Regions from separate parts of the Amycolatopsis sp. lyj-112 genome, predicted to be linked through region 3. Evidence: predicted binding sites of a transcription regulator. Region 3 holds the regulator's gene; each other region holds the start of a gene.
The links. Region 3 encodes HspR, which represses chaperone genes until heat shock. Its sites were predicted from a motif close to ANNTTGAGTNNNNNNNACTCAANNT; they were not measured.
Positions count from the first base shown of each region.

Region 1: a site for HspR is predicted at 5,940-5,964, ahead of lon (endopeptidase La). Genes of this name have one in related genera too.
Region 2: a site for HspR is predicted at 2,142-2,166, ahead of ACLJRL_RS20760 (adenylate cyclase). Genes of this name have one in related genera too.

Region 1 is NZ_JAJPWS010000003.1:511,420-521,751, reverse strand. Features, by position in the region: gene ACLJRL_RS14540 (response regulator) at 1-197, opposite strand, end outside; gene ACLJRL_RS14535 (histidine kinase) at 188-1,339, opposite strand; gene ACLJRL_RS14530 (DedA family protein) at 1,475-2,125, shown strand; gene ACLJRL_RS14525 (alkaline phosphatase PhoX) at 2,186-3,346, opposite strand; gene lon (endopeptidase La) at 3,518-5,923, opposite strand; gene ACLJRL_RS14515 (SAM-dependent methyltransferase) at 6,092-6,940, opposite strand; gene ACLJRL_RS14510 (GNAT family N-acetyltransferase) at 6,979-7,917, opposite strand; gene ACLJRL_RS14505 (putative bifunctional diguanylate cyclase/phosphodiesterase) at 8,208-10,332, shown strand, end outside.
Region 2 is NZ_JAJPWS010000005.1:453,486-463,817, forward strand. Features, by position in the region: gene ACLJRL_RS20735 (CDP-alcohol phosphatidyltransferase family protein) at 1-509, opposite strand, end outside; gene ACLJRL_RS20740 (hypothetical protein) at 547-780, opposite strand; gene ACLJRL_RS20745 (hypothetical protein) at 1,025-1,285, opposite strand; gene ACLJRL_RS20750 (hypothetical protein) at 1,278-1,598, shown strand; gene ACLJRL_RS20755 (hypothetical protein) at 1,645-2,001, shown strand; gene ACLJRL_RS20760 (adenylate cyclase) at 2,167-3,153, shown strand; gene ACLJRL_RS20765 (hypothetical protein) at 3,156-4,130, shown strand; gene ACLJRL_RS20770 (adenylosuccinate synthetase) at 4,127-5,335, shown strand; gene ACLJRL_RS20775 (NUDIX hydrolase) at 5,332-5,964, shown strand; gene ACLJRL_RS20780 (D-Ala-D-Ala carboxypeptidase family metallohydrolase) at 5,986-6,744, opposite strand; gene ACLJRL_RS20785 (AMP-binding protein) at 6,877-8,580, opposite strand; gene ACLJRL_RS20790 (crotonase/enoyl-CoA hydratase family protein) at 8,620-9,462, opposite strand; gene ACLJRL_RS20795 (alpha/beta fold hydrolase) at 9,603-10,332, shown strand, end outside.
Region 3 is NZ_JAJPWS010000013.1:140,629-150,960, forward strand. Features, by position in the region: gene dnaK (molecular chaperone DnaK) at 165-2,048, shown strand; gene grpE (nucleotide exchange factor GrpE) at 2,045-2,818, shown strand; gene dnaJ (molecular chaperone DnaJ) at 2,852-4,021, shown strand; gene ACLJRL_RS33030 (heat shock protein transcriptional repressor HspR) at 4,027-4,455, shown strand; gene ACLJRL_RS33035 (DUF305 domain-containing protein) at 4,523-5,128, opposite strand; gene ACLJRL_RS33040 (lytic polysaccharide monooxygenase) at 5,125-5,874, opposite strand; gene ACLJRL_RS33045 (FAD-binding oxidoreductase) at 6,050-7,150, opposite strand; gene ACLJRL_RS33050 (globin domain-containing protein) at 7,686-8,891, opposite strand; gene ACLJRL_RS33055 (MarR family winged helix-turn-helix transcriptional regulator) at 9,238-9,669, shown strand; gene ACLJRL_RS33060 (MFS transporter) at 9,745-10,332, shown strand, end outside.

The sequences.
Region 1 (10,332 bases), on a different contig from region 3:
GCGCGGAGTCCTTCGTCGGTGTGGGTCGGCGGCATGCGCACGTCGGTGACGATCACGTCCGGCTGATACGCGGCCGTCGTCGAGAGGAGCGCGTCGCCGTCGCCGACCGACGCCACCACGTCGTGTCCCTCTTCGACCAGCAGCCGGACCAGGCCTTCCCGCAGCAGAGTCGAGTCCTCGGCGAGGATCACTCGCACGGCAGCACCGCCGTCACCACGGTCGGACCGCCGTGCGGACTGTCCACAGTGAACTCCCCGTCCGCCGCCGCGACGCGCCGCGCGAGACCGGAAAGGCCGCCCCCGGACTCCTGCGCGCCACCCGTGCCGTCATCGGCGATCCGCACCCGCACCCTGTCCCCGTCCCGCTCGGCCTCGATGTCGATCCGCGTCGCCGCGGCGTGCTTGATCGTATTGGTGACGGCCTCGGACGCGACGAAGTAGACGACGGTCTCGATCGCGGCCGGTGGGCGTTCCGGCAGGTCGACGCGGAGATGGACCGGGACATCAGAGCGTTCCGCGAGCGCTTCCAGCGCCGGGTGCAGCCCGTCGGTGTCCAGGGCGATCGGGTACACCCGCCAGGACACTTCCCGCAGGTCGTGCAGGGAACGCTGGGATTCCTCGTGCGCCTGCCGCAGCAGTTCCGACGCGTGTCCGGGGTCGCTCGTGCGGCGGGCCCGGCCGAGCAGCATGCCGAGCGCGACGAGCCGCTGCTGGACGCCGTCGTGCAGGTCCCGTTCGATGCGGCGGCGTTCGTCGTTGACCGCCTCGACCACTTCGGCGCGGCTGGTCGCCAGCTCCGACACCCGGCGGCGCAGCTGTTCCTTCTTGCTGGGGCCGAAAAAGCGCCTGGCCAGCTTGCGTTCCAGTGTCGCGATCCCGATGAGTCCCTGCACGGAAAGGAAGATGAGCAACGCGCCGAAGAGGCCGGTGGTGATGAAGTCGTACCAGTCCGCGGGCGCCCCGCCGCCGGGCGACTGGCCGTTGAGGAGCTGATAGACGATGACGGCGCCGGATCCGGCGCCGAACAGGATCAGGAGGAAGATCCCGGCACCGAGCAGGCCGACGACGCTGCGCGGGATGAGGTAGGCCATCGCCCGGCGCCCGGTGTAGTCGGTGGCGTTCTCGGCGTCGAGGTATCTCTCCAGCCGTCGTCGCTCCACTTCGGACAGAACGCGGGCGCCGGCGAAGACGGGCCCTCGCAGGTGAGGGATCGCGAGCGCCAGGCCGCCGAGGACGACGTAGAAGAGCTCCGCGAACGCGGTCGCGGAACCGATCGCCAGGCCCAGCGTGCCGCGGAGCATCTTGCGCAGGTAGCGGCGTGAAGGGGCCGGAACAGGCATTACGCCAGGTTAGCGGGGTATCCGGAGGCCGGTACTGCGGTTTTCCCCAGTGATCTGTGCCGCTTCACCGCAGGGTGTGGAACTCGGGCAATTCGTACGTTCGTTGGCACCAGCAGACGACCACGAAAGGCCGCCATGAACCTCCACCTCGCCGATGCCGCCAACGAATCGATGGGCGGCCTCGCCGGCTGGGCAGTCTCACTGATGGACTCACTGGGAGGTCCGGGGGCCGCGATCATCGTCGGCCTCGACAACCTGTTCCCGCCGATCCCCAGCGAACTGGTCCTGCCGCTCGCCGGATTCTCCGCCAGCCAGGGGACGTTCTCCCTGATCGAAGCGCTGGTGTGGACCACTTTCGGCTCGGTGGCGGGCGCGATCATCGTGTACTACCTCGGAATGCTGCTGGGCCGTGACCGTACGCGCCGCTGGATGGCGAAGATCCCGCTGATCAAGGCCTCCGACTTCGACAAGACCGAAGCCTGGTTCCAGAAGCACGGCGCCAAGGCGGTGTTCCTCGGCCGGATGGTGCCGATCTTCCGCAGTCTCATCTCGCTGCCCGCCGGGATCGAACGGATGCCGTTCTGGCGCTTCCTGACCTTGACCACCCTCGGCAGCCTGATCTGGAACACGGGATTCGTCCTGGCCGGATACGGGCTCGGCGAGAGCTGGCACCTCGTCGAGGAGTACGCCGGGTTCTTCCAGTACTTCGTGGTCGCGGCCGTCGTGATCGCGCTGTCCCTGTTCGTCATCACCCGGCTCCGGGACAAGTCCCGCACCGACGCCTGAGAAGTCCGTGAAGGACTCCTTGAGGGACTCAGAGTCCCTCAAGGAGTCCTTCACGGAACATCAGGAGCGGAAGGGACCGGTCACCTCGTAGGTGATCCCGCCCGAGGAAGAGCCGGAAGTGCCACGCTGCGAGGAGAAGTACAGCCGCGTCCCGGCCGGGGTGAACGCGGGACCGCAGATCTCCGACGAACCCTGGCCGCTGATCCGCAGGAACGGCGCCACGATGTCGTTCGGCGTGATGATGCAGATCTCCATGTTCCCGCCGTCCTCGGCGACGAACAGGTCACCCGACGAGGTGCCGGTGACGTTGTCCACGCCGGTCAGGGGCGCCGAACCGGGGCTGACCAGCGAATCGTCGTAAGCCAGCTCATACGTGTTGTTCGTCAGGTTGAGCTGCCAGACGCGGTTGTCGCCCTTGGTGGTGAACCACGCGGTGTCGTTCGCGTAGTGCAGGCCTTCGCCGCCCGTGAACCGCTTCGCGCCGGACACCTGATTGCGGGTCGCGGTGGGGGAGCCGTCGGGGTCGGGCACGTTCGCCCAGGTGAAGCTGCCCGACGTCGCCGAGCCCGCCTTCAGCACTTGCAGTGTTCCGGCGGCGAGGTTTCCCCAGGTCGTCGGGATGAAGCGGTAGAAGCAGCCGTCCGAGACGTCTTCGGTCAGGTAGACGACCTTGCGCACCGGGTCCGCCGCGGCGGCCTCGTGCTTGAACTTCCCCATCGCGGGCCGCTGGACCGCCGCCGAAGCCGGCCCGTTCGGCTGGCATTCGTAGACGAACCCGAGGTCGACCTCCTCGCAGGAAAGCCAAGTGCCCCAAGGGGTCTTGCCGCCCGCGCAGTTCTGCCTGGTGTTGGCGAGGATGCGGTGGGCGCCGGTGATGTTCGCGCTCGCGTCGAATTTGACGGCGCTCGCGCCGCCGCTCGGGGTGATCTCGGAGTTCGACACGTAGATCCAGCCGCTGCCGTCGGCGAACACCGCACCGCCGTCGGGCGCGCTGTGCCAGGTGTAGCCGGTGCTCGCGACCTGCCGGCCGGAACGCGCGATGACGCGGCTGGTGAACCCCGCCGGCAGCTGGATCCCGTTGGCGTCGGCCGCCTGGAGCGCGCCGTACGGGCTGGGGCCGTTCTGCGCGGGCGCCGCCAAAGCTGACCCCGAGAGCCTGTTGCCGAACGCCGTCACGCCGGCGCCGACCACGGCCGCGCGCAGGAAATTCCGTCGCTTCACTCATGCCTCCAAGACATCCGCTGATGTGGTGGTGCGGGAAGGAGCGGATCGGAGGTTACGGGCGAAACGGGGCCGATAGGTGAATTCCCGACGTACTCCATGGTAGGTCGGAACTTTCGTAGTACGCGGGAACCCCGTGCTTCGTCGACGAAGCACGGGGTTCCGGGCACGTCAGGCCGCCTGGGCGACCGGAGCCGACGCCGGAGTCAGGGCGATGTCCAGCACTTCGCGGACGTTCGCCACGGCGTGGACGTCCAGCTGTGCCAGCACCTCGGCCGGGACGTCGTCGAGATCCGGCTCGTTGCGCTGCGGGATGATCACCGTCTTCATCCCCGCCCGGTGCGCGGCCAGCAGCTTCTGCTTGACCCCGCCGATCGGCAGCACCCGCCCGGTCAGCGACACCTCACCGGTCATCGCGACGTCCGTCCGCACGACCCGGCCCGAAAGCAGGGACGCCAGCGCGGTCGTCATCGTGATCCCGGCGCTCGGCCCGTCCTTGGGCACCGCGCCCGCCGGGACGTGCACGTGGATGCCGCGGTCCTTCAGGTCGCCGACCGGCAGTTCCAGCTCCGCGCCGTGCGAGCGCAGGTAGGACAGCGCGATCTGCACCGACTCCTTCATCACGTCGCCCAGCTGGCCGGTCAGCGCCAGCCCGGTCGCGCCGGATTCCGGATCCGCCAGCGACGCCTCGATGTAGAGGACGTCACCGCCGGCACCGGTCACCGCCAGGCCGGTCGCCACGCCAGGGGTCGACGTGCGCTGCGTCGACGCGGGCAGCGAAGACTCCGGCAGGTGCCGCGGGCGGCCGAGGAAGGTCTCGAGCCCGTCGGCGTCGATCGTCAGTGGCAGTTCGACCTCGTCGAGCGCCACCTTGGTCGCCACCTTCCGCAGCACCTTCGCGATGGTCCGGTTCGCGTTGCGCACCCCGGCTTCCCGCGTGTACTCGGCGGCGATGCGGCTGAACGCGTCGTCCGTCAGCGTGACGTCACCCTGGTCGATGCCGGCGCGTTCCAGCTCGCGGGGGAGCAGGTGATCGCGGGCGATGGTGACCTTCTCGTGCTCGGTGTAGCCGTCGAGGGTGACCAGCTCCATCCGGTCCAGCAGCGGGCCGGGGATGGACTCGAGCGCGTTCGCCGTCGCCAGGAACACGACGTCGGACAGGTCCAGCTCGACCTCGAGGTAGTGGTCACGGAACGTGTGGTTCTGCTCCGGGTCCAGCACCTCCAGCAGCGCCGCCGTCGGATCGCCGCGGTAGTCGGCGCCGACCTTGTCGATCTCGTCGAGCAACACGACCGGGTTCATCGAGCCCGCTTCCTTGATGGCGCGGACGATCCGGCCGGGCAGCGCGCCGACGTAGGTGCGGCGGTGACCGCGGATCTCGGCCTCGTCGCGGATGCCGCCGAGCGCGACGCGGACGAACTTGCGGCCCATCGCCTTCGCCACGGACTCGCCGAGCGACGTCTTGCCGACCCCGGGCGGACCGGCGAGCGCGAGCACGGCACCCGAACGGCGTCCGCCGACCGGTCCCAGCCCGGATTCCGCACGGCGCTTGCGCACGGCCAGGTACTCGATGATGCGTTCCTTCACGTCGTCGAGGCCGGCGTGATCGGCGTCGAGGATGTCGCGCGCCGCGGCGATGTCGTGGACGTCGGTGGTGCGCTCGGTCCACGGCAGTTCGAGGACGGTGTCGAGCCACGTGCGGATCCAGCCGCCTTCGGGGGACTGGTCGGAGGTCCGCTCCAGTTTGTCCACTTCGGACAGTGCGGCCTTCTTGACGGCGTCGGGAAGTTCAGCACCCTCGACCCTGGCCCGGTAGTCGTCGTCGCCGGCGGTGCCGTCGAGTTCGCCCAGCTCCTTGCGGATCGCTTCGAGCTGGCGGCGCAGCAGGAACTCCTTCTGCTGCTTCTCCATGCCCTCCTGGACGTCCTTGCGGATGGTGTCGGTGACCTCCAGCTCCGCGAGCTGCTCGCGGCTCCATTCCAGGGCCTTTTCGAGCCGCGTCGAAACGTCGAGGCCGGTGAGCAGTTCGAGCTTCTGCTCGGTGCTGAGGTAGGACGAGTTCCCCGCGAGGTCGGCGAGCGCGGACGGATCCTCGACCTCCTGGACGGCGTCGATCATCTGCCAGCCGCCGCGCTGCTGGAGGATCGCGAGGACGACGGACTTGTACTCCGACGCGAGCTTCGCGGAACGGTCGTCGGTGGTCTCGGTGGCGACGTCGGCGTGGACCCAGCGGGCGGCGCCGGGGCCGTCGGCGATGCGGCCGACGACGGCGCGGCGGGTACCGCGCAGCAGCACCGCGGTCTTGCCGCCGGGCACGCGCCCGATGCGTTCGACGGTCGCGATGGTGCCCACTTCGGCGTACTCGCCGTGGACGCGGGGGACGATCAGGACCTCGGCCTTGGCCGTGGCGGCGCCGGACCGGATCCCGGGGAAGGAAGCCTGGGCAGGCGTGTTGGCCTGGGCGGACTCCACCGCGGCCCGCGTCTCCGTGTCGGCGAGGTCGAGCGGGACGATCATGCCCGGCAGCACGACGTCGTCATCGAGCGGGAGAACGGGCAGGAGGCGGTTGTCGGTCATCTGTGCACTCCTCGGGTAGTTGAGTCTGTCTACCTCAACTCTCCGATCGACCCGTTTGTTTCCTTTCGTTGTTCGCCCTCAGCGGATTGCCCACCCCTCCGACCTCTGCGCGCAAAAGCATCGCGATTAGGGGGCTAAACGCAAGTGCTCGGGGTCAGAGGTCGGAGGTCAGGGGTGGACGGAGACGCCGCACCAGGCGAAGGGCCGGGCGCCTTCCTCGTCTCGCCGGAGCTCGCGCACGGGGCGCCAGTCGGGCAGGTGGACGACGCCGGGGTCGAGAAGCGGCCAGTTCGCGAAGAGCACTTCGATCTCTTCGCGGTCCCGCATCCACACCGGGTTGCTCGTCTTCCGATACTGCTCGACGAGCCAGTGGAGCCCGTCGGCGTCCTCGCCGGTCTGGCCGCCGAAGCTCATGTGCGAGAGCCCGAGCCAGCTGCCCGGAGCGAGCGCTTTCCGATACGCCGAGACCAGTCCCGGCGGATCGTCTTGCGGCCCGGCGAAATGCAGGACGGCCATCATCATCAGGCATACCGGCTGCTCGAAGTCGATCAGCCGCCGCGTCTCCGGATGCCGCAGGACGTCCTTCGGCCGCCGCATGTCCGCCTGCACGATCCCGGCCCAGTCGGTCGCCTCATGCCGTTCGAGGATCAGCTCCGCGTGCGCCACCGCCACCGGCTCGTAGTCGACGTACACGACCTTCGCCTGATCGCCCGGCTCCAGTTCCTCCTGGACGATCTCGTGCACGTTCCCGGAAGTCGGGACACCGGAACCCAGATCGACGAACTGCCGGATACCCGCCTTCAGCGCCGCACGCACCACGCGGTTCATGAACTCTCGGTTGTGCTGCGCCCCGGGTTTGACCCAGCGCCACTGCTGTTCCATCTTGCGGGCGAACTCGCGATCGACGGCCCAGTTGTGGGTCCCGCCGAGATACCAGTCGTAGATCCTCGCCGCGGACGGCTTTTCGGTGTCCACCCCGGTCGGCGCCACCGGCGCCGAATCTTTGTCGCTGGTCAAAGAAACCCCCTGATCTCCCGTAGATCAGCGTAGCGGGATCAGTACACCGCCGGCCGCCGCTGCCAGTACGTCCACAGCGGCCGGTAGCCCTGCGCGTACCAGAACGGCGTCGAGCGCGGATTGGCCAGTGCGTGGTGCAGCAGCACGGCTTCGGTCCCGGATTCGTCGAAGACCTGGTGCGCGTGCGCGGCGAGGGCGGTGCCCACCCCGCTCGACCGCGCCTCCTCGGCCACCGCCAGCGACGACAGGTAGCCGACCCGGTCGGCGGCGACCCGGTCGCGGATCCACGCCGTTTCGGCGGGGAACTGCACCTGGACCATGCCGAGCGGGCGCCCGTACAGCTCGGCGATCCACAGCGTGGGATTTTCCCGCTTCAACTGTTTCGACAGGTCGGCCGTGATCGCTTCCTTCGCGCCCTCGCGCAAAGTGACAGAACCGAACTGCGCGTCATAGCGCTGCAATTCCAGCTGGAGTCCGACGGCGGTTTCGAGATCATCCGCTTCGGCCGGCCGGATGTGCACTCCAGGAGTCTTGGGAGGACCGGTCGCGGCGAGCCGGTCGGCCGGGCGGACCGCGATCACCAGCACCGGCGCGAATCCGCGGCGCAGCAATTCGGCCGATCCCGGCGAATCGCGACTCGGCCGTACGACGGTCGCCGCCGTTTCGACATCCCCCGCTGGGGCGACGGTCTTCAGATGTTCATCCCATCGGGTGAGTAAGGCGTCAAGAGCCGCTTCCGGGCGGGGTCCGGTGAGCCTGGCATCGAGGCGATGTTCGACGAGGGCCCGCCACGGAGCGTCAACAGAATCGGGGCCCGCCTCGGTCCGTACCGACAATCCGGCGGCGGCCGAGTCGCCGTCTGTCGCGGAGAGTGACACGGCGCCGTCCGCAGGCTCCAGTGCAGGCATTTCCGGGAGCAGGGCGTCCACAGTGGCGAGCCGCGCGGCATGGCCGGCGGCGATCGCGTGGCTATTCATAGGACTATTCAAGCCCCTGCCGACCGACACTGACAGGTCGGCGGGGAACTTCACGAGATTGGCTCGACCGTGGCGCCAGGTGACTTCCGGTAGTCGGCGGGAACGCGAATAACGCTCCCATTTCACCCCTTGGTCCACGCAGGTCAGCGCGACGAGCCCATTGTTAACCCTGGGGTGATCTCATACTGTCTCGAATGGGACTTGGGTACGCCCTCCGGGGTACTGTATTGCCCCTGTCCCCGAGGTCGCGGTAGGACAAGGCCGGTTGGGCAGCCGGGAAGGAAGGTCGGATGCCGGACACGAACGGCAGGCCCGGGAGCGCCGCACAGGCGGCACCGGGCAAGGGAGGCGCCGTTACGGAGGCTCGTACCGACGAGCGACGGTTCCGCGTCTACACCTTCGCGGTACTCACCATGGGCATCGCCGCCGCCGCGGCGGTCAGCCTGTGGCTGGACTTCGAGGCCTCGGACGACCTGTTGTGGATCGGGCCGATCCTCGCGCTCGCCTTCCTCCTCGCCGAACAGCTCGGGATCAACGTCGACGTCCGCAGCGGCATCTCCTGGACGATCTCGTTCACCGAGATCCCGCTGGTCATCGGATTCTTCGTCGCACCTTTCGAAGTCGTCCTCGCCGCGCATCTCGCGGCGGGCATCGGAACCCTGCTGGCACGCAAGGTCGCCGGCCGTGTCCTCTACAACGCGGGCGCGTTCCTGCTGGAGATCACCGGCGCGTTCGCCGTGGCAGGCCTGGTGAAACAGGCCTCCGGCGCCCACGACATGACGTGGATCGCCGCGCTGGCAGGCACTTTGACCGCACCGCTGGTCAGCACGCTGCTCGCGCTGGCCGCCGTCCGCGTGCTGCGCCGCCGGATGCGGGTCAGTACCGCCATCCGGCTGACCGGCCGCATCCTCGTCGTCGGTTTCGTCAACGCCTCGGTCGGCCTTTCCGGCTACCTCGTCATTTCCGGCACGCCGAAGGCCTGGCCGCTCGTGCTGGCCGTGTTCCTCGGGCTCACCGCGTTGTACTGGGCCTACTCGGATCTCCTCCGCGAGCAACGCGACATGGAAGCGCTCTCCGACGTCAGCCTGATGGTCGCGCGATCCGGTCAACAGGCCGCCGCTCGCCCGGCCGGGCGAGCGGACGAACTCGTCGGCGGTGTGGACGTCCGCGAGTGGGCGACCATCGCCGAACGCATCAAGGACCAGCTTGCCGCCGGCCGCGTCGTGCTCAGGCTGCGGCTGGAACCCAAGGACACCATGCGGATGGTCGTCGCGGGCGACGAACTGCCGCCGGTCGACCCGGCCGCCGACGACCCGTTGCTGCGCCTGCCCGGCGCGCACGTCCGGCATTTCCGGATCACCGAAGCCAATCCCGACGTCCGGTCCGCGTTGCTCGACCGCGGCGCGCAGGAGGCGCTGGTCGTCCCGTTGCGCAGTGCGAACCAGCTTCTCGGCGTCGTCGAGGCGCACGACAGGCTTTCCCGCTGGCGTGGTTTCGGCAAGTACGACGTCCAGCTGCTCGGCACGATGGCCAGCCACCTCGCGACGTCGCTGGACAACCGCCGTCTCCTCGCGACCCTGCGCCACGACGCCTACCACGATCCGCTGACCGGCCTGCTCAACCGGCCGGGCTTCCGCCAGGTCGCCAAGGAACCGTTGCGGGAACAGGTCAACGCGGTCGTGCTGCGGGTCGACCTGGACGTCTTCTCGACGGTCAGTGACGCGCTCGGCTACGTGTGGGCCGACCGGATGGTCATCGCCGCCGGCCGCCGCATCCGCGACGCGCTCGGCCCCGACGTCCCGCTCGCCCGCCTCGAAGGCGCGTCGTTCGCGGCGCTGCTGGTCGGCTGCCCGCCGGAACGCGCGCAGGCCGCCGCGGAACTGCTCCGCGCCGAACTCGTCGCGCCGTACCCGGTCGACAGGCTGTCCGTCGAAGCCAACGCGATGATCGGCTACGCCACGTCGTCGGCGGACGACGAAGGCGACCAGGTCGACATCGACGGCCTCCTGCAACGCGCCGACGTCGCTGTCCGGGCGACCAAGGGCGGCGAAGAGGTCAAGGGCTACATGGCCAGCATGGGCCACATCTTCATGCGCCGGTTCCAGATGGTCACCCAGTTCCGGCAGTCGCTCGAAGAAGGTCAGCTCAGCGTCCACTACCAGCCCAAGATCACCTTGCCGAACCGGCAGATCCAGGGTGTCGAGGCGCTGGTGCGCTGGGTGCACCCCGAGTTCGGCAGGCTCGGCCCGGACGAGTTCGTCCCCGCCATCGAAGCGGCCGGCCTCATCGGCGTCCTGACTTCCTTCGTGCTCGAAGAGTCGCTGAAGCGCGTACGCAAGTGGCTCGACGAAGGCCTGCGCATCTCGGCGGCGGTCAACCTGTCGGTGCGGAACCTGGCCGACGAGGACTTCCCGA
Region 2 (10,332 bases), on a different contig from region 3:
ACCGGGCGGGCGAACGCGGCGAGACCGGAGTCACCCTGGGTGAGCAGCAGGAACGGGAAGGCGTACATCAGCACGAACGTCGCGCCCTTGCCGATGTAGGTGACCTCGGGCGGGGCGAACCCGGCGCGGCGGAGCAGCAGGACACAGACCCCCAGCACGGCCTCCCGCAGGATCAGCGGGGCCACCACCCACCACGGGATGATGTCGCGGATCAGGAAGGCGATCAGCGTCGCGAGGATGTAGAGCCTGTCGGCCGCGGGGTCGAGCAGCTGGCCGAGCCGGGACATCTGGTTGAGCCAGCGGGCGAGCTTGCCGTCGAGCCAGTCGGTGAGCGCGCTGAACACGAGCAGCGCGAACGCCCAGCCGTCCTCCTCCGGGCCGAGCAACAGCCACAGGAAGACCGGCACCCCGGCGAGCCGGAGGATCGAAAGCATGTTGGGAACGTTCAGGGCCTGCCGCAGCAAAGACGGCTCTTCGCTGGTCACGCTCGGTTCGGGGGGCGTACTCACCCGCTCAGCCTATCCAGCGGCGGCAGATCCTCCGGCGTCAGCTGGCCCGGGTGTGCGTCCAGCCGCGGCGCTGCAGGTCCGCGCTGGTCAGCGCCACGGGCCTGCCTCGGTGGTCGGTACCCATCCAGCGGGTGTGCCCGGCGGAACTTTCCAGGACGTACGGGCGGCCGCCGCACCAGACGACGGTGCACGGGGCCGTGGGTGGCAGCTCCGCGCTCGTCGGTGCGGTGGCCTGGAATGACGCGGGCTCGTTCTGTTCGTCGGTCTTCATCGCTCTCACGGTTTCGGTGTCAGGGACTGGGACACGCCGAGGCGCTACTTTTGTTTTCGGCAGAACAGGGCCCGGCGTTAACGGCCTGGCCCCGGATTCGTCCGATCGGTTCGCAACGGCAGCAAGGTGTTGTCTTGCCGTGAACGGCATGTTAATTGTCCACAATGGACAGACATTGAGCGATCCTGGCGTACGGCCAGGCGGGCGACGCGATAACCTCCCGCGCATCGAACGTGGCTCAATGTCACGGCATCGCGTCCGGCCAGGTCAGAATGGGCCGGCCACGACCGGTCGACGAAAGGATCGCCTTGCCCGTCTCGACGACCACGGGATCGTGGCGGCGCCTGCTCACGGTCAGTTTCGCCGTCGGCCTGCTCGCCGCCTGTTCGGGCGAAGATCCGCCACCGCCCGTCACCCCCGCGCCACCTCCGCCGCCTTCCGTTCCTTCGAGTACTGCGAGCGTTTCGGTACCACCGATCCCCTCGCAGACCGCGCCATTGCCCACGGCTGCCCCGAATCCCGCCCCCAAGCCGAAACCCGCTGAACCGGTACAGGGTTCGTGCGGCACGGTCACCGCGGCGAGCGGGCTGACCCTCCAGGTGCTCAACGGGCCCGGGGTCTCGTGCGCGGACGCGACCGGGATCGTCGACTCGTTCCACAAGAGGATCGCCGGCCGCCAGTCGGCGGGCTCGGACGAACCGGTCAGCGAGACCGTCGACGGCTGGCTGTGCGTCTCCGGAGCGCCCGCCGCCCAAGGCGGCACCAGTTGCGGCAAGGGCGAACAGAACGTGTTCGCCGCGGTCGTCCCCGTCGAATGAACCAGCCCCGAGAAGAACGGTCCATGAAGAGCCTCTCCGCACCGCCGTGTTCGCCGCCGTCCTGCTCGGCGGCTGCGGCGCGGATCCCGCCCCGTCGGCCGCACCCGGGCCGTCCTCCCCCGCCACCACCACCGAACAGGCGCCCGCGGGGACGCCGTGCGGAGACATCACCGGACTTCAGGGCGCGAAGAACAAGCTCGTCGTGCACGGGAAGGCCGACTGCGCCGAAGCGACGCAGGTGCTGACCGAGTACTTCCAGAAGCTCACGCCCGCGGAAGCCGCGTCGCCGCAGGGTCCCGGCCCGGTCGTGATCGGGGCATGGACGTGCGGCAGCGGACCGAACGACCCGGTGACGACCTGCTCGACCGAGGACGACCGGCAGATCGAAGCCACCCGCCCCTGAAACTCCGGCAGGCGCTTGGTTGTCGTGAGTGATTCGGGTCGTTCTAACGACCCGGATCACTCACGACAACCCGAGCCATGCGATACCGCAGCCCCCGGACGCGGCTGAGCGGACGACACCTGTGACCCCCTTGCCAGACAGGTAAGAGTCTCATAGACTCAAACTATGTTCACCAGGGACGAGGCCGTGACGACGATCGAGGGAGCGGCCACCTCGACGACCTTGTTCGACTCCGCCCCCGAGCTCGCCCACCGCCGCTATCGCGCGCTGGCGGCCGCCCTTCACCCGGACCGGAACCCCGGCGACCCGCGGGCCCACCGGGCGGCCGCCACCCTCAACCGCCTCTACGACGACTGGAAACGCGCCCGGCGTCAGACGGTCACCACGGCGACGTCGGCCTACACCCTCACCACCCCGCACGCGGCGGGCAGCATCGCGACGACGTACCGCACGACCGGCCCTCATCTGGTCAAGCTCGTCCGCAGCCCGGCGCTCAACCCGCTGATCCACGCCGAGTGGGCGGCGTTGCGCGCGCTCGACGGCTTCACCGAACGGCACCGCTGGCTGCGCCCGTACTACCCGCGCCTGCTCGACACTTCCGGCCCGGTGGCGCGGGGCGACCGGGCGTTCAGCGTTCTCGAGCCGCTCATCGACGGGTTCACCACCTTGGCCGACATCAAGAAGGCCTTCCCGGACGGTCTCGACGGCCGCGACTACGCCTGGATGCACCGGCGCCTCCTGCGTGCCGTGGCGGGCGCGCATCGCGCGGGCGTCGTCCACGGTCACCTCACCGCGGACAATGTGCTGGTCCAGCCGGAACAGCACGGCATCGTCCTGATCGGCTGGTCCTTCGCCGGGGAGGACGGTTCACTCCCGATAGCGGCGGACCGGTCCGCCGACTACCCGCCCGAAGTCCACAAAGGACTTCCCGTCACCGCGGCCACCGATGTCCACATGCTGCACACGCTGATGCTGGATCTGGTGGCACCAGGCGAAAAACGTCAACGCGAGTTCGCCAGGTGGTGCACCCAGGACGCTCCGGCGCAGCGGCCCGAGGCCGTCGATCTGCTCGACGAGTACGACGACCTGCTCGGCGAGCTGTACGGCCCCCGCACCTTCCGCCCGTTCATCATCCCTGAGACAGGAGCCTGACCATGGGACACGGAAACTGGAACGACAACGTCTACGCGGCGGGAAAGACCTTCCGCGCGGCCAAAGGCGAGGACGATTTCGGCTACAGCGCCGACCTGCGCGCCAAACCCAGGAACAAGTGGAAGGTCGCGCCCGCCCTCGATCCGGCGAACGCCACCCGCGAATGCCGGGATTCGGCCGAACACGCCGACTCGACGCCGATCGCGGTGCTGTTCGACGTCACCGGCTCGATGCGCCGCGTGCCGCGGGTCATGCAGGGCAAGCTCGGCAAACTGCACGGCCTGCTGAAGCGCCGGGGCTACCTGGCCGACCCGCAGGTCATGTTCGGCGCGATCGGCGACGCCGACAGCGACCGGGTTCCGCTGCAGGTCGGGCAGTTCGAATCGGACAACCGGATGGACGACCAGCTGCGCACGCTCTTCCTCGAAGGCGGTGGCGGCGGGCAGAAGAGCGAGTCCTACGAGCTGGCCGCCTATTTCATGGCCCGGCACGTGGTCACCGACGCCTGGCAGAAACGCGGCCGCAAGGGCTACCTGTTCCTCATCGGCGACGAGCTGAACAAGCCCGCGCTCGAGGCCCGGCACCTCCGCCGCATCATCGGCGACGACGTCGGGCAGGACATCGATCCCGCCTCGGTGTACCGGGAGCTGGCCCGCAAGTGGCACGTCTACTTCGTGCTGCCCGATCAGTCGTCGTACTACAACGACCCGGAGATCGGCGAGCACTGGAGCGGCCTGCTCGGCCAGAACTTCCTCAAGCTCGACGACCCCGGCGCGGTTTGCGAACTGATCGCGGCCACCATCGGGCTGGAGGAACAGGTCGTCGACGTCGACACCGCACTCGCCGACCTCGCCGATCTCGGCTCGGCCGCCGAGAGCGCGGCCGTCGGCAAGGCGCTGGCGAAGCTGGGCAGCAGGACGGCCGTCACCTCGGCGGTGCCCGCGCCGGGTGGCCCGGACGACGTGGTGCTGCTGTGAATCTCCTGGACGGGCATGTGGTGGTGGTCGGGCTCGGCTTCGGCGACGAGGGCAAGGGGGCCGTGGTCGACGCGCTCTGCGCCGGCCGGGCCACCACCGCCGTCATCCGCTTCAACGGCGGCGCGCAGGCCGCGCACAACGTCGTCGCGGACGGGCAGCACCACACGTTCAGCCAGTTCGGGTCGGGCACGTTCGCCGGTGTGCCCACCCACCTTTCCCGGTTCGTCCTGGTCGAGCCGTTCGCACTGGCCGAAGAGGCACGACAGCTGGAAGACGCCGGCGTCCGGAATCCGCTGTCGTCGCTGAGCGTGGACGGGCGGGCCTTGCTCACGACCCCGTTCCATATCCACGCCAACCGGGCGAGGGAGAACGCCCGCGGCGACGGACGGCACGGTTCGTGCGGGAAGGGCATCGGCGAGACAGTCTGGTACTCGCTGTTGCCAGGGGCCGCGCCGGGCGATGTGGTGGAGAGCCAGGAGGTGATCGGGACGCCGGGGGAAGCGCCCACGGTCGCCGACTGTGCTCGGCCGGCCGTGCTGCGGCGCAAACTCGACGCCCTGGCACGGTTCTACGCGCCGCTCGCCACTCCGCCGCACAGCGTGGACGAACTGGTGGCGCTGTACCGCGATTTCGCCGGCGCGGTGCGGATCACCGGCGGGGACGAAACGGGGCGGCTGGCCGATAGCGGGCGGGTGGTCTTCGAGGGAGCGCAGGGGGTTCTCCTCGATCAGCATCACGGGTTCCACCCGCACACGACCTGGTCCACTACCACCCCGCACAACGCCCGCGCCCTGCTGGGCGGACGTCCGCACACCGTGCTGGGGGTGACCCGGACCTACCTCACCCGGCACGGGGCGGGGCCGCTTCCCACCGAATCCGCCGCCGTGCTCGCCCGCTTTCCCGAGGCCCACAACGGCACCGGGGAGTACCAGGGCGCGTGGCGGGCGGGGCATCTCGACGCGGCGCTGCTGGACTACGCGATCGCGGCCTGCGAAGGCGTGGACGCCCTCGCGGTGACCCATCTCGACGCGACCGGCCTTCGGGTCTCCTCCGGCCCGGGCTCCCCCGCCGTCGACCTGCCCGACCCGCTGGCGTGGTTCGGCACCCGGTTGCCGGTGGCCGTCACCGGGTACGGACCTGACCGTGCCGACTACCGGGAGCCGGTCGCCGCGGCCGTCGGGGCAGGGTCGACAATCAGCGCGTGATCGAGTCGACGCCGGTGTCCGTTGATGTGCTGGTCCTGAGGTTCGACCCCGAGGCCCGGACCGTGCTCCTGGGAATCGCACCGCGGGCCGCCGAGCCGTTCGACGGGGAACTCGCGCTGCCCGGGGTGCTGCTCGGGCTCGGGGAACGGCTCCGGGACGCGGGCGGCCGGGCTGTGGTCACCAAACTCGGGCTACCGCCCGGCGCGCTCTCGGCGACGGGGCAGCTCACCACCTTCGACGAGCCGAATCGCGACCCCCGCGGCCCGACGCTGTCCATCGCCTTGTGGGCGACCACGAGCCCCGTGCTCGACGAGCCGGGGATCGTGGTCTGGACCCCGCTGGACGTGGTGCCCCCGCTGGCTTTCGACCACGACCGGATCGTGGCGGACTGCCGGCCACTACTGGCCGACCGGCTGTGGCGGGACGTCGCGTTCACCGCCGGTCTGCTGGGCCGGACCTTCACGACGGCGCAAGCCTTGGACGCGACCGAGGCGTTGACCGGGGAACGTCCTTATCCGGCCAACCTGGGGCGGACCATGGAACGGGTCCCGGGGCTGCGGCGCACCACCGAACACGCTGCCGCGCTGCCCAAGGGAGGACGGCCACCTTCGCTGTGGCGATGGGAGTGACGGTCCTCAGATCCCCGGCTGTCAGATCCCACAGGAGGATGCCGACCAGAACCGGCCGGACCGGTGCGCCACGTGCGTGTGGTCGTCGTGGCCGGGATAGCCCGGCCCGAGGATCTCACTGAAACCGTGGTTACGGGCCTGCCGCGCGAGACCGCAGAAGCCCTGCGCGCCCGCCCCGAGGTCGACGGCGTCGCCGTAGAGGTGGCGGCTGGCGGGCGCCCCGCCGACCGCGTTGTTGCAGGCGACACTGCGGAAACCGCCGTTGACCACGATCGGCCGGTCCCCCATGGCGTGCCGCATCGCCTGCAGCTTCCACATCGACACCAGCGCGTTGGCCTTCGCCGTCCCCGCGGCGACGTTGCCGCCCGACCAGTCCGAGTTGCACCGGTTCAGTTCGCCGTACTCGAAGTTGACCGGCGAACAGTCGTTGTCCTGCAGCTGGTAGATCTTCGTGAACGTGGCCGGTCCGGCGACGCCGTCCGCGCCGAGCCCGTAGGCCTGCTGGAACCGCGTGACCGCGGCATGGGTACCCGCGCCGAACTGGCCGTCGATGGCCAGGACACCGCCATACCCGGGATAGCCGGCGACCCGGATCTGCAGTTGCCGGACGTCGTCACCGGACGCCCCCTGGGACAGCGAGCGTCCCCAGGTGTAGCAGGCGTCGGAGGCGGCCATGTCTCCCGCCGTCACCGGTCCGGGATCGGCGGCCGCCGGTGCGGCGACCGCGGTGGCGACACCGGCTATGAGGGCGAATATGGGCAGCACAAAACGAATTCGCATGACAGGAGCACCCTTCAAGGCAGGGAAGGTGAGACCCGTGACCCCCACGGGTTGTCAACGATTCACTGCCGAGCACGCTAACGCGTTTTCGCCCGCCGTACTGTGGGTCGTTCGACCCACAACCCGCCGCCGTCAGCCCTTCAGGTGGGGAAAGTCCTCTTCGCGGTGCTCCCCCGCCGGCCGCTCGCCGGCCTCGTTCTCGCGCCCTCGCAGCTCGACCCGCCGGATCTTGCCGGAGATCGTCTTCGGCAGCTCCGCGAACTCCAGCCGCCGGATCCGCTTGTACGGCGCCAAATGCTCGCGGCAGAAGGCCAGGATCGACGCCGCGGTGTCGGCGGTCGGCTCATGCCCGTTCGTCAGCACGACGTACGCCTTCGGCACGGCGAGCCGGATCGGGTCCGGCGCCGGGACGACGGCCGCCTCGGCGACGGCCTCGTGTTCCAGCAGGACACTTTCCAGTTCGAACGGCGAGATCCGGTAGTCCGATGCCTTGAAGACGTCGTCGGTCCGGCCCACGTAGGTGATGTAGCCGCGTTCGTCGACCGAGCCGACGTCGCCGGTGTGGTAGTAGCCGTTCGCGAAGGCGGCGGCGGAGCGCTCGTCGTCGTCCGCGTAGCCGGTCATCAGCCCGACCGGCCGCTTGTCCAGGTCGAGGCAGATCTCGCCCTCCTGCGCCCGTTCGCCGGTGACGGGGTCGACCAGCGCCACCGTGAAGCCGGGCAGCGGGCGCCCCATCGAACCCGGGACGACGTCCTGGCCGGGGGTATTCGCGATCTGGACGCTGCTCTCCGTCTGGCCGAAACCGTCGCGGATCGTGACGCCCCAAGCCTTTTCGATCCGGTCGATCACCTCGGGGTTGAGCGGTTCGCCCGCGCCGACGACCTTGACCGGCGGGGTCTTCAGCACGGTCAGGTCGGCTTGGATGAGCATCCGCCACACCGTCGGCGGCGCGCAGAAGCTCGTGATGCCGCACCTTTCCATCTGCGCCATCAACGACACCGCGTCGAACCGCGCGTAGTTGTACAGGAACACTGTCGCCTCGGCGTTCCATGGTGCGAAGACGTTGCTCCACGCGTGTTTCGCCCAGCCCGGCGAGGAGATGTTCAGGTGGACATCACCCGGTTCCAGACCGATCCAGTACATAGTGGACAGATGTCCGACCGGATACGAGACCTGCGTGTGCTGCACCAGTTTCGGCTTCGCCGTCGTGCCCGACGTGAAGTACAGCAGGAGCGGATCGTCGGCCGCCGTCGGCCCGTCGGAAGTGAACGCGTCAGGTTCCTCGTAGGCGTCCACGAAGGACTTCCAGCCCTCGACGGCCTGACCCACCGCGATCTTGGTGTAGTCGCCGGACACGTTCTCGAACTTGTGCGCGTCCGCCGAGCGGATCACCACGTGCTTGGCCGCGCCCCGCTCGACCCGGTCGGTCAGATCCGCCGGGCCGAGCAGGGTGGAAGCCGGGATGATGACCGCGCCCAGTTTGATCGCGGCGAGGATGGTCTGCCACAGCTCGCCCTGGTTGCCCAGCATCAGGATCAGCCGGTCACCCCTAGCCACACCGAGCGAACGCAGCCAGTTCGCGACCTGGTTCGAGCGCCGCGCCATCTCCGGATAGGTCCAGCGGTTCTCGGCGCCGTCCTCTTCGACGATCCACAGCGCGTACCGGTCCTGATTGGCCGGATCGGCGGCGACGACGTCGAACCAGTCCAGCGCCCAGTTGAACTCGGCCGGCCGGGGCCAGGTGAAGTCCCGATACGCGGTTTCGTAGTCCTCGCGATGGGCGAGCAGATAGTCCCGCGCCTCACGGAACGCCCGATGTGCCTCCGAAACGCTCACGATCGTCCTCCTGGTCCGCTGGGTGGCCGCCGGTTCTTTCTACTCTCCCTTGAACTGCGGCGCGCGCCGCTCGAGGAAGGCCTGCACCGCCTCGCCGAGGTCCTTGCTGGGCAGGAACGCCGCGTTCCAGGCCGCCACGTACCGCAGACCCTCGGCGATCTGGCGTTCGGTGCCCGCCGACAGCACGTTCTTGGTGCCCTGGACGACCAGCGGCGGGTTGGTCGCGATCTCCTGCGCCATCTTGCGCGCCTCGGCCAGCAGCGTCTCCTGGTCCGGGTGGACGTCGTTGACCAGGCCGATCTTCTCCGCACGGGCGGCGTCGATGTCCTTGCCGGTATAGGCCAGTTCGCGCAGGTGCCCCTCGCCGATGATCGGCGCGAGCCGCTGCAGGCTCCCGAGGTCGGCGACGATCGCGACCTTGACCTCGCGCACGCTGAACTTCGCGTCGGCGCTCGCCAGACGGACGTCGGCCGCCGCGATCACGTCGACGCCGCCGCCGATGCACCAGCCGGAAATGGCCGCGATGACCGGTTTACGGCATTCGGCGACCGAGGACACGCTAGCCTGAAGGGACTTGACCTCGTCGAGGAACTTAGACCGCGGTCCGGCGAGCGCGTCGCCACCGAGCATCTCGCCCCAGCCGGGCATCATCGCGGGCAGGTCGAGACCGTAGGAGAAGTGCGCGCCGCTGCCGGTCAGCACGATCGCCCGCACCTGGGTGTCCGCGTCGAGCGCGCGGAAGACGATCGGCAGCTCACGCCAGAAATCGGGGCCCATCGCATTGCCCTTGGACGGGCCGAGCAAGGTCACTTCGGCGACGTGCCCGTCGATCTCCACCTTGAGCGAAACGAGATCGGGAAGACTGTCGGCTGTAGCGGTCATGGGGCCATCCTGACTCATGTGATCGAAAGACTGCCAACGGCGACGGTGCATGCCACTGTGCCGCGGCGGCCTTGAGATGCTTTCCTGGTACTACCGAGTATTACCGACGAGTACAGACGATCGACGAAGGACGGTGGGATATGAGCCCGGCCAGTAGCGCCGCCGCGGTCGCCGACCTGCCCGCACCCGTCCCCGAAGAGGGGCGCTCTTCCCGGCCGATCGAGCTGTCCGGGTCCTTCACCCACGACGGCCACCGGCTCGCCTACACCGAGTTCGGTTCGGGCGATCGGGTGGTGGTGCTGAGCCACGGCATCATGCTGACCAGACGGATGCACGCCCCGCTCGCCCGCAAACTGGCGCGCGCCGGCTTCCGCACGATCACCCTCGATCTGCTCGGCCACGGCGACTCCGACCGGCCCACCGACTCCTGGCTGTACTCGATGCCCGCCTTCGCGGAGCAGACCATCGCGCTGCTCGACCATCTGGACATCGACGCAGCCGTCATCGGCGGGACGTCGCTGGGCGCCAACGTCGCGCTCGAAGTGGGTGTCGCCGCGCCCGAGCGCGCGCTCGGGCTGATCGTCGAGATGCCGGTGCTGGACAACGCCATCGTCGCCGGGCTGATCACGTTCGCGCCGCTGCTCATGGCCGCCCGGTTCCTGCCGGTGACCGTGCAGGGGGTGGCGATGGTGGCGAAACTCGTCCCGCACGGCAACCAGTGGGTCGACGTCGTCACCGACACGCTGTCGCAACAGCCGGCGCCGATGGCCGCACTCCTGCACGGCGTCCTGTTCGGCCGGATCGCGCCACCCAAGTCGATCCGGCGGAAGATCGACACCCCGGCCTTGATCATCGGGCACGAGCGTGACC
Region 3 (10,332 bases):
GGGAACAAGAAGCCCAGGTCGCTCGTTGAGCCGGGTACAAGGTTGAGTGCAGGTGGCTCAAGTCTGGCTTGACGGAAGCCGCACCATCCGGATAGAACTTGCGTAGTACCCACTCAAGGTGGGATCGAACACCCAGGTCACAAGCAAAGCAGGAGGATCACACCATGGCGCGAGCGGTCGGCATCGACCTCGGCACGACCAACTCGGTCGTAGCCGTCCTTGAGGGCGGCGAGCCGACGGTCATCGCCAACTCCGAAGGTTCCCGCACCACCCCGTCCGTCGTCGCCTTCGCCAAGAACGGCGAAGTGCTGACCGGACAGCCGGCGAAGAACCAGGCCGTGACGAACGTCGACCGCACCATCCGGTCGGTCAAGCGGCACGTCGGCACGGACTGGAAGACCGAGATCGACGGCAAGTCCTACACCTCGCAGGAGATCAGCGCCCGCGTGCTGATGAAGCTCAAGCGGGACGCCGAGGCGTACCTGGGCGAGACCATCACCGACGCGGTCATCACCGTCCCCGCCTACTTCGAGGACGCACAGCGGCAGGCCACCAAGGAGGCCGGGCAGATCGCCGGCCTGAACGTGCTCCGCATCGTCAACGAGCCGACCGCGGCCGCGCTGGCGTACGGCCTGGACAAGGGCGAGAAGGAACAGACCATCCTGGTCTTCGACCTCGGTGGCGGCACGTTCGACGTCTCGCTGCTGGAGATCGGCGAGGGCGTCGTCGAGGTCCGCGCGACCTCCGGTGACAACCACCTCGGTGGTGACGACTGGGACGAGCGCATCGTCACCTGGCTGGTCGACAAGTTCAAGTCGTCGAGCGGCATCGACCTCACCAAGGACAAGATGGCGCTCCAGCGCATCCGTGAGGCCGCCGAGAAGGCGAAGATCGAGCTGTCCAGCTCGAACTCCGCGGGCATCAACCTGCCGTACATCACCGTGGACGGCGACAAGAACCCGCTGTTCCTCGACGAGCAGCTTTCCCGCGCCGAGTTCCAGAAGATCACCTCGGACCTGCTCGAGCGCACCCGCAAGCCGTTCAACAACGTCATCCGTGACGCGGGTGTCGCTGTCGGCGACATCGACCACGTCGTGCTCGTCGGTGGTTCCACCCGCATGCCCGCCGTGTCGGACCTGGTCAAGGAGCTGACCGGCGGCCGCGAGCCGAACAAGGGCGTCAACCCGGACGAGGTCGTCGCCGTCGGCGCCGCGCTGCAGGCCGGCGTGCTCAAGGGCGAGGTCAAGGACGTCCTGCTGCTCGACGTGACCCCGCTTTCGCTGGGCATCGAGACCAAGGGCGGGGTGTTCACCAAGCTCATCGAGCGCAACACCACGATCCCGACCAAGCGTTCGGAGATCTTCTCCACCGCGGACGACAACCAGCCGTCGGTGCAGATCCAGGTGTTCCAGGGTGAGCGCGAGATCGCCGCGCACAACAAGAAGCTCGGCATGTTCGAGCTGACCGGCCTGCCGCCCGCCCCGCGTGGCGTGCCGCAGATCGAGGTCACCTTCGACATCGACGCCAACGGCATCGTGCACGTCCTCGCGAAGGACCTGGGCACGAACAAGGAGCAGTCGATGACGATCACCGGTGGCTCCGCGCTGCCGAAGGACGACATCGAGCGCATGGTCAAGGACGCCGAGGCGCACGCCGAAGAGGACAAGCAGCGCCGCGAGGAGGCGGAGACCCGCAACCAGGCGGAGACCCTCGTCTACCAGACGGAGAAGTTCGTCAAGGACAACGACGAGAAGCTGCCCGAGGACCTCAAGGGCAAGGTCAAGACCGCGATCGACGAGGCCAACGAGGCGCTCAAGGGCACCGACTCGGCGAAGATCCGCGAGTCCATCGAGAAGCTGAACACCGCTTCGCAGGAACTCGGCACGGCGCTCTACGCCAACGCGGCGGGCAACGCCGCCGATGAGGCCGCCGCGGGCGAAGGCGCGACCGGTGCCGCCGGTGGCACCGCGGGCGCCGGCTCGCAGGCCAAGGCCGATGACGTCGTTGACGCCGAAATCGTCGAAGAGGACGAGAAGGACAAGAAGTGACTGAACGCTACGACGAAACCGCGGGCCGGGGCCCGGAGGAACCGGTAGTCGTGCGGGACCGTCGGCGGATCGATCCGCTGACCGGTGAAATCCGCCCGGCCGCCCCGGCCGCCGAAAATCAGGATGGCCCCAAGCACGCCGCCCCGATCGACGAAGCCGTGGAGCCCTTGGCCCCCATCGAGCCGGAGCCCGCGACCCACGCGGGCCCCGGCCTCGGGGATTCCCTGGTGGACGATTCGGTGTCGGTGGCGTCCGGCCTGGAGAAGGAGCTGGCGGAACGCACCGCCGACCTCCAGCGTCTCCAGGCGGAGTACGCCAACTACCGCAAGCGGGTGGACCGCGACCGCGAACAGGTCGTCGCCGGCGCGAAGGCGTCGGTCGTCGGTGACCTGCTCCCGCTGCTCGACGACCTCGAGCGCGCGGAGCAGCACGGCGACCTGACCGGCGCTTTCAAGGCCGTCGGCGAAAAGCTGGTCGGCAGCCTGCAGCGCTCGGGTCTGGAGCCGTTCGGAACCGAAGGCGAGCCCTTCGACCCGAGCGTGCACCAGGCGGTCCAGCACAGCACGTCGCCGGACGTCGCGGGCCCGACGGTCACCACCGTCATGCGCCGCGGTTACCGCTTCGGCGAGCGCGTCCTGCGTCCGGCGATGGTCGGGGTCACCGACCACGAGCCCGGTGCGGCTCCGGTGGCCGAGGCCGTCCCGGTGGACCCGCCCGTGGGCGGCGAGCTCCCGCTCGACGGTGAGCTCTTCGATGAGAACAACCGCTGATCAGCGAAACGGCGTGAAAGGAGGAGACGTTCGGTGAGTGCACGGGAATGGATCGGTAAGGACTTCTACCGTGAGCTGGGCGTCTCCTCCGACGCCACCGCGGACGAGATCAAGAAGGCCTATCGCAAGCTGGCCAAGGAGAACCACCCCGACGCCAACGCGGGCAACGCGGAGGCGGAGAAGAAGTTCAAGGCGGTCTCCGAGGCCTACGGTGTGCTTTCCGACGCGTCCAAGCGCAAGGAGTACGACGAGGCACGTCGCCTCTTCGGCTCCGGCGGCCCGGGTGGTTTCGGCTTCCCGGGTGGTGGCGGTGGCGGTGGTTTCGACGTCGGCGACATCTTCGGGCAGCAGGGCCAGCAGCAGGCCGGTTTCGGCGGGCTCGGCGACATCCTCGGCGGTCTCTTCGGCCGCCGCGGCGCCGCCGGTGCCACGGCGAACCGGCCGCAGCGCGGCGCGGACGTCGAGACCGACGTCCGGATCGACTTCACCGAGGCGGTCAAGGGCGCGACCCTGCCGCTGCGGCTGTCGAGCCCGGCGACCTGTTCGACCTGTAGCGGCAGCGGCGCGAAGCCGGGGACTTCCCCGAGGACGTGTTCGACCTGCCAGGGGTCCGGGCTGGTCAGCCGGAGCCAGGGCGCTTTCGCCTTCTCCGAGCCGTGCCGCGATTGCCGCGGCCGCGGCACGATCATCGACGACCCCTGCCCGGAATGCGCGGGCGAGGGCATCAGCACCCGCACCCGCACGCTGACCGTGCGGATCCCGCCGGGCGTCAACGACGACCAGCGGATCCGGCTCGCCGGCCAGGGTGAACCGGGCCGCGGCGGCGCGCAGCCGGGCGATCTGTACGTCCGCGTGCACGTCGCACCGCATCCGGTGTTCGGGCGGCAGAATCTCGACCTGACGATCTCCGTGCCGGTGTCCTTCGCGGAACTGGCCCTCGGCGGCACGATCACCGTGCCGACGCTCGAGGGCAAGGTCTCGCTGAAGGTGCCGCAGGGCACGGCGAGCGGCCGCGTGCTTCGTGTGCGAGGCAAGGGAATCGCGAAACGGGACGGTGCGCAGGGCGATCTGCTGGTCACCCTGCAGGCGTCCATTCCGTCCAAAATGGACGACAAGGCCCGTGAGGCCCTGGAGGCCTACGCGGAGGCCATGTCCGAGCACGACCCACGACCGGAGATCACCGAACTTCTCGAAGGCAGGTGAGCATGATGTTCGGCGGGCTTCCGAACGATGCGGACGAGGACACCCCGGTGTTCGTCATCTCCGTCGCGGCGCAGCTTTCCGGCCTGCACGCGCAGACCCTGCGGTCCTATGACCGGCAGGGGCTCGTGTCCCCGGGCCGGACTTCGGGCGGTGGACGGCGCTATTCCATGCGGGATATCGCGTTGCTGCGCGAAGTGCAGCGACTGTCCCAATCGGACGGTGTCAACCTCGCCGGCATCAAGCGGATCATCGAGCTGGAGAACCAGGTCGACGCGCTCCGGGCGCGGATCGCGGAACTGACCGAAGAGGTCAGGGCCGCGTATCTCACCGCCGAACAGACGGCCGCGACCGTGCACGCCTCCTACCGCAAGGACCTCGTGACCTTGAGGCAGCAGACGGCACTCGTGGTCTGGAAACCCAAGAGGCGCAATTAGTCCTCTACTTGCCTGACGCCTTCCGGCGCCTGACCACGGTCAGAAGGCAAGTAGAGGACTAATTGCGTCATTGGCCGGGAACAAGAGCGCGGAGCTGCTGGACTTCGCCGGTGCGCGAGTCGACGACTCGCTGAGCGAAGGCCTTCGAGTCCGGGTTCTTGCCGTCCTTCAATTCCGTCCTCGCCAGCGCGACCCCGTTGTGCTGGTGCGCGACGAGGATGTCCACGAAGTCGAGGGTGAACTCCGGGCCATCCTTTTTGGACAGTGCTTCGAGCAGGCCCTTGTCCGTGAGCCCGTCGCCGCCGTGGTGATGGTGCGCGTGCGGATCCACCGAGCCGGTCTCGGGTTTGCCCCAGGCCTTCAGCCGGTTCCGCAGGTCGGACGTCTCGGACTGCTGCGTCGCCTCGATGGCCGCCGCGAGGTCCTTGAGCGGTTGCTGCTGCGCCTGTTTGGCGTGCACCAGCTTGACGATCTCCACCCCCTGATCGTTGTGGGCGGCCATCATCTGCAGGAACATCACGTCGGCGTCGTTGTACTCCGCGGACGCCGGGGCACCCGTGGCCGACTGGGGCACCGGGGAGAGCGGAGCACCGGCGGTGGAAGGTGAGCCATCACCGGTCCCGCAGCCCGCGAGGGCCACGAGACCGGCGACGAGAATCAGGCGGAACTTCACTGGCGAGTCCACAACGCCGGGGTGTTCGGCGGCTCCCAGCCCTGGATCGCCGTATGTGCCAGCTGGCAGCGGTAGCTCTGGCCGCCGTAGGTGACCGTGCTGCCGACCGAGTAGGCCGCGCCCGCCGCCCAGGTGCCGCCCGTGGGCGGGTTGGTGGTGCTGGACGGAGGATTCTGCGTCGTCGTGGCCGGCGGGTTGCTGGTGGTGGTGGTCGGCGGGTTGCCGCCCCCGCCGATCTGCAGGTCGATGCAGCTGTAGAAGGCCATCGGGGTGTCCGCGATGTTCCAGATGGCGAGCACCTTCTGGCGGCCGCTGAACCCGCTCAGGTTCACCGTGTGCGACGTCGGGTCCTTCGGCGCGGCGTTGTTGCCGCTGATGTCGGCGACCTTGGTGCCGCCGATGTAGTACTCGTAGTTCGTGGTCCGGTGGTAGGCGGTGAACTTCCAGTTGAAGGTCACGCTGTTGCCGACCGAGGCGGCGGGCCACGGCTTCGATTCGTCGTTGAGCTGCGCGAATCCCGGGACTCCGCCGTTGCAGCTGCGGAGGCCCTTGGGCCCTTCGACGCTCTGTGGTTCGTAGACGATGCTGCCGCAACCCGAGACTTTGCCCTGTGCGCAGTTCGCCTGGCGGCTGGGCGGGGACAACACGTAGCCGTGCGCGCTGGCCACCTGCGGGATGGCCACGATGGCGATCGGGGCGAGGATCGCACCGGCGGCGGCTGCCATGAGTTTGCGTTTGACGGTCATGCCGGCTCCTGGGATGGAACGACGGTGTTCCCGTGAAGGGGAGCAAGGTGGTCTAGAGCAATGTGGTCTAGACCATAAATCCGCCCGAGACCGCGGTCAATGATTCGCCGACCTACTGGTCCGGACAGCCCAGGCATAGCGGCTGATCGGCCTAATACGGACGAACTACCCGCGCTCAGTCCAGGGTGAAGGGGTCGTACTTGATCCTCGCCAGGTCGGTGCCGCCGGCGAGCAGCTTCGCGATGGTGGCGCGGATCATCGACGGCGAGCCGGCGACGAACACGTCGCGGTCCTTCCAGCCGCCGCGCTGGGCGACCGCCGCGGAGAGGGTGCCTCGATCGCCGCCGGCGATGGTGCCTTCCTCGGTCACGGGGGTCACTGTCAGCCAAGGGCACATGACGGCCAGTCCGCGGAGGTCGTCGAGGGCGTAGAGGTCTTCCGGCTTCCGGCCGCCGAAGAACAGGTGCACCGGCGGGTTGTGCTTCCAGCGCGACATCTCGTCGAGGATCGCGAGCAGCGGGGCGACACCGGTGCCGCCGCCGATCATCAGCAGCGGCCGGCTTTCGGTGTGATGGACCGAAAGCGCGCCCAGTGACGGGCCGAGGCGCCAGACGTCGCCGACCCTGGTGTGGTGGACGATCGCGCGCGAGACCCAGCCGCCGCGTACGGCGTGCACGTGGAACTCCATCGTCCCGTCGTCGTGCGGCGCGTTCGCCGGCGAGAAGTACCGCCACATCCGGGGCCGCTGCGGGACTTCGACGCTGACGTAACCGCCGGCCCGATAAGGCAGCGGCTGTTCGGTCCGCACCTTGATGACGGCGACGTCGCGGGCGGCGCGGCGGTGCTCGACCACGGTGGCCTTCCACCACGCGGGGCCGACCTCCTTGCCCGCGGCTTCCCGCATGCTCTTCGCGATGATGCCGTACGCGGTGACCCAGGCGTCCTCGAGTTCGGGCGTCCAGTCGTCCTTCAGGAACCGTTTGAGGGCGGCGATCAACGCGACGCCGACGGCGTCATAATGCCGGCCGAGCACGTCGAACTTCCGGTGGTCGCGGCCGAGCTGGCAGAGAAAGGTGGTCAGCTCGTCGGGCCGGTCCACCATCTGTACGACGTAGACCAAGGCCCGCAGCAGGCGATTCCTTTGTGTCGCCATGTTGATCGGGAACAACGCCCTGGCGTCCGGCGAAACGGAGAAGAGGACCCCGTAGAAGTACTGGGACAGCTCGTCGGCTTTCGCTTCGACAGAAGCAAAACTCTCTCTGATGAGTTCGGCCATCCGAACGGTCTTGTCGGCCGCCGGCACTTCGACCAGGGGCGGGACCGGAACGGGGACGGTGTCAGGTGGCCGGGTTCTCGACGGTGAAGATCTCGACGAACTCGGTGGATGCTCGTATTTCACGGATTCGGCAGTCATGGGTGAACGATGTTCTCCAGTTGTATCGGGCATATTCTCCAGACCCGATGTCGTGATGGTGCTCGTGTTCCCCCGAGGGGATCCGACTGTATGCCCGAACGTCGTAAAAGGATCCACCAATGGATGTTTCCCGCTCGATCGGACCAAGATATATACGCGCCGTCAACCCCATCTGGCGCTCGGTAAAGGTGATCATGCAGGACGATTTTCGTGCCCCACCAGTGGTTTTCGCCAGTTCTCGGCAAAACGTGATCCGCCGATCGGGTGGCTTTCTTTCCGTGAATACCGAGTAACGTAACGATGCGCGGCGGTGTACTGATCAGCACTGCGAAATCGCATTCACTGACGCGGTGAAAGCACAGCCGGTGATCTTTGGGCGAGCGAGGAGAAAGGCCTGCTAGTCGATGGTGAAGGGGTCGTATGTGATCTGGTCGAGCGCGCTGCCGGCGACCAGCATCCGGGACACCGTGGCCCGGATCATCGTGGGCGAGCCGGAGACGAGAATGCGGTGACCGGGCCAGGATCCGTACTGGGTAACGGCTTCCGCGAGGGTGCCGGTTTCACATCCCGGGACGTCGTCGCCGCGCTCGACCACCGGGGTGACGGTGAGCCACGGGTTCGTGGCCGCGAGCGCGCGCAACTCGTCGAGGTCGTACAGGTCCTCACGCGACGGTCCACCGTAGAACAGGTGCACCTTCGGATTGTCGCCCCACTGCGCGAGGTCGTCCAGAATGGCGCGAAGCGGCGCGACCCCGGTACCGCCCGCGATCATCAGCACGTCGCGGCCGGCGGCCCGGTCGACCGAAAGCCTGCCGAGCGGCGGGCCGAGACGCCAGACGTCGCCGGACTGCGTGTGGCTGACGATGGCCCGCGAGACCCAGCCGCCGTCGACGGCGCGCACGTGGAACTCGATGCCACCGTCCTCGCGGGGAGCGTTCGCCGGGGACAGATAGCGCCACAGCCGCGGCCGCTGCGGGACTTCGACGCTCATGTACTGGCCCGGCTGGTACGGCACCGGGAACTCGGGCTGGAGCCGGACCAGGGCGAGGTCCCAGGTGAGCCGGCGGTGTTCCAGCACGGTGGCCGACCACGACGCAGGATTCACGTCGGCCGCGGCGGCCTCCTGCATCGCGCGGGCGGCGATGGTGAACGCCTCCGCCCAGGCGCGTTCGACATCCGGGGTCCACTCCGGGCCGAGGTGGTTCTTGAGCGACGCGAGCAGCGCCGTCCCGACGGCTTCGTAGTGCCGCGGGATGACACCGAACTTGCGGTGGTCGCGGCCGAGCTGCGTCAGGAACGGGACGAGGTCGTCCGGCCGGTCCACCATCTGCACGATGTGGACCAGCGCGCGTACCAGCCTGCCCCGCTGGACCTCCATGTTGATCGGGAAGAAGTCCCGGGTGGCGGGCGCGAGGGTGAACAGCATCCCGTAGAAGAACTGCGAGATCTCCGGGACGAAGGGTTCCGACTTCGCCCAGGTGTCACGGATGAGCCGCACCATCGCGGTGACCGCTGGTGGGGCTTCCCTCGGCGCTGAAGACCGGGGAAGGGGACTGACCGCGTCGGCTGTCATGGGCTGGGATTCGCTGATCGGATAGTGCATACCGGAAGGGGATTCCGATTCTTCACGAACGAGACGCCGGACAAGACGGCTTTTCTGACATCTGGGCCCCGCGGTGGACCACTGGAGAAGAATTCACAGATCGTTCACCTCTCCGGTCAGTGCCTGTCGGCCGGTCGGCTGGTTCCGGCTCGCCCGCGAGACTAGCTGCCGGGAGGCCTTTTGCCCGCATCGTTGCTCCGGACGGGTGTACTGGAGTCCAGGTGGCAGTGGGGGATCTCACGAGGTTAATAGTTGCCTTACGCAAGTGTCGCCGAATAAAGTTGTACTGTACAAGTAGCTTGGAGGACAAGTGGTCAGCTCCGCCGACGACGCCAGGGTCGAACTGATGCGTGAGCTGAAGGCCGCCTCCCAGCTGCAGCACGCTTGGATCATGCAGGCCTGGCAGGCCGACCCGGGGCTTCATCCCGCCGCCGCGATGCTGCTTTCCGACCTGGCGAAGTACGGCGAAGCCCGGCCCTCGGAACTGGCCAAACGACGGTTCGTGGACCTTTCGGTGGTGAGCCGCCAGATCGCCCAGCTGTCCGCCGCCGGGATGGTCGACCGCCGCCCCGCGCCCGAGGACGGCCGCGCGTCGATCATCAGCATCTCCGCGCAGGGACACGAGGAGTTGTCCCGCCGCCGGGCCGGGTATCTGGCGTTCATGGAACGCGCGCTCGGTGACTGGGACGAGGAAAAGGTCGTCGAACTGGCCACGCGGCTGGCGGAAATGAACACGGATGTCCGTGCGGCGCTCGGCGCGCAACCCTGCGACGTTTGACGGCGGCCGTTCTTACCCGTGGGTCTTGACTGAACGGACCTTTCGTAGCGCTCTCACCCCGGTAGCGTCGAAGCGGTGCGTAACCGGGTCGCGTTGCTGGTCGCCTTGGGAATCGACAACTTCGGCTCGGGACTGTTTCTCCCGCTGGGCCTTGTCTTCGTCATCCGGGTGGTGGGTCTTCCCCTCGCCCAAGCAGGGGCGGCGGTCACGCTCGGTGCGTTCGCCGGTCTCCTCGTTCCCGCGATCGCCGGGCGGTTCGTCGATCTGGTCGGCCCTCGGACGGTGATGATCTGCTCCCACCTCCTGCAGGCCGGTGGCGTGGGCGCGTATCTGCTGGCCGGCGGGTTCACCGGGATCGTCGGAGCGTCGGTCATGCTCGCGGCCGGGCAGCAGCTGTTCTACAGCTCGCAGTTCTCGCTCATAGCCGACGTCGCGGGCGATGGCCCGAAGGACCGGCCGTTCGCCGAAGCGGCGATGGTCCGCTCCGCGGGCTTCGGGCTCGGTGGCCTCGCGGCGGCCGGGCTCCTGGTGTGGATCGGGCCCCAAGGCCTCTACGTCGCGGTCCTGGTCGACGTCTTCACCTTCGTCGTCGCCGCGGCGATCCTCGCGACGATGGTCCCGTCCGTCCGGCGCTGCCCTCGGCGCCTCTCGACGCCCGCGCGG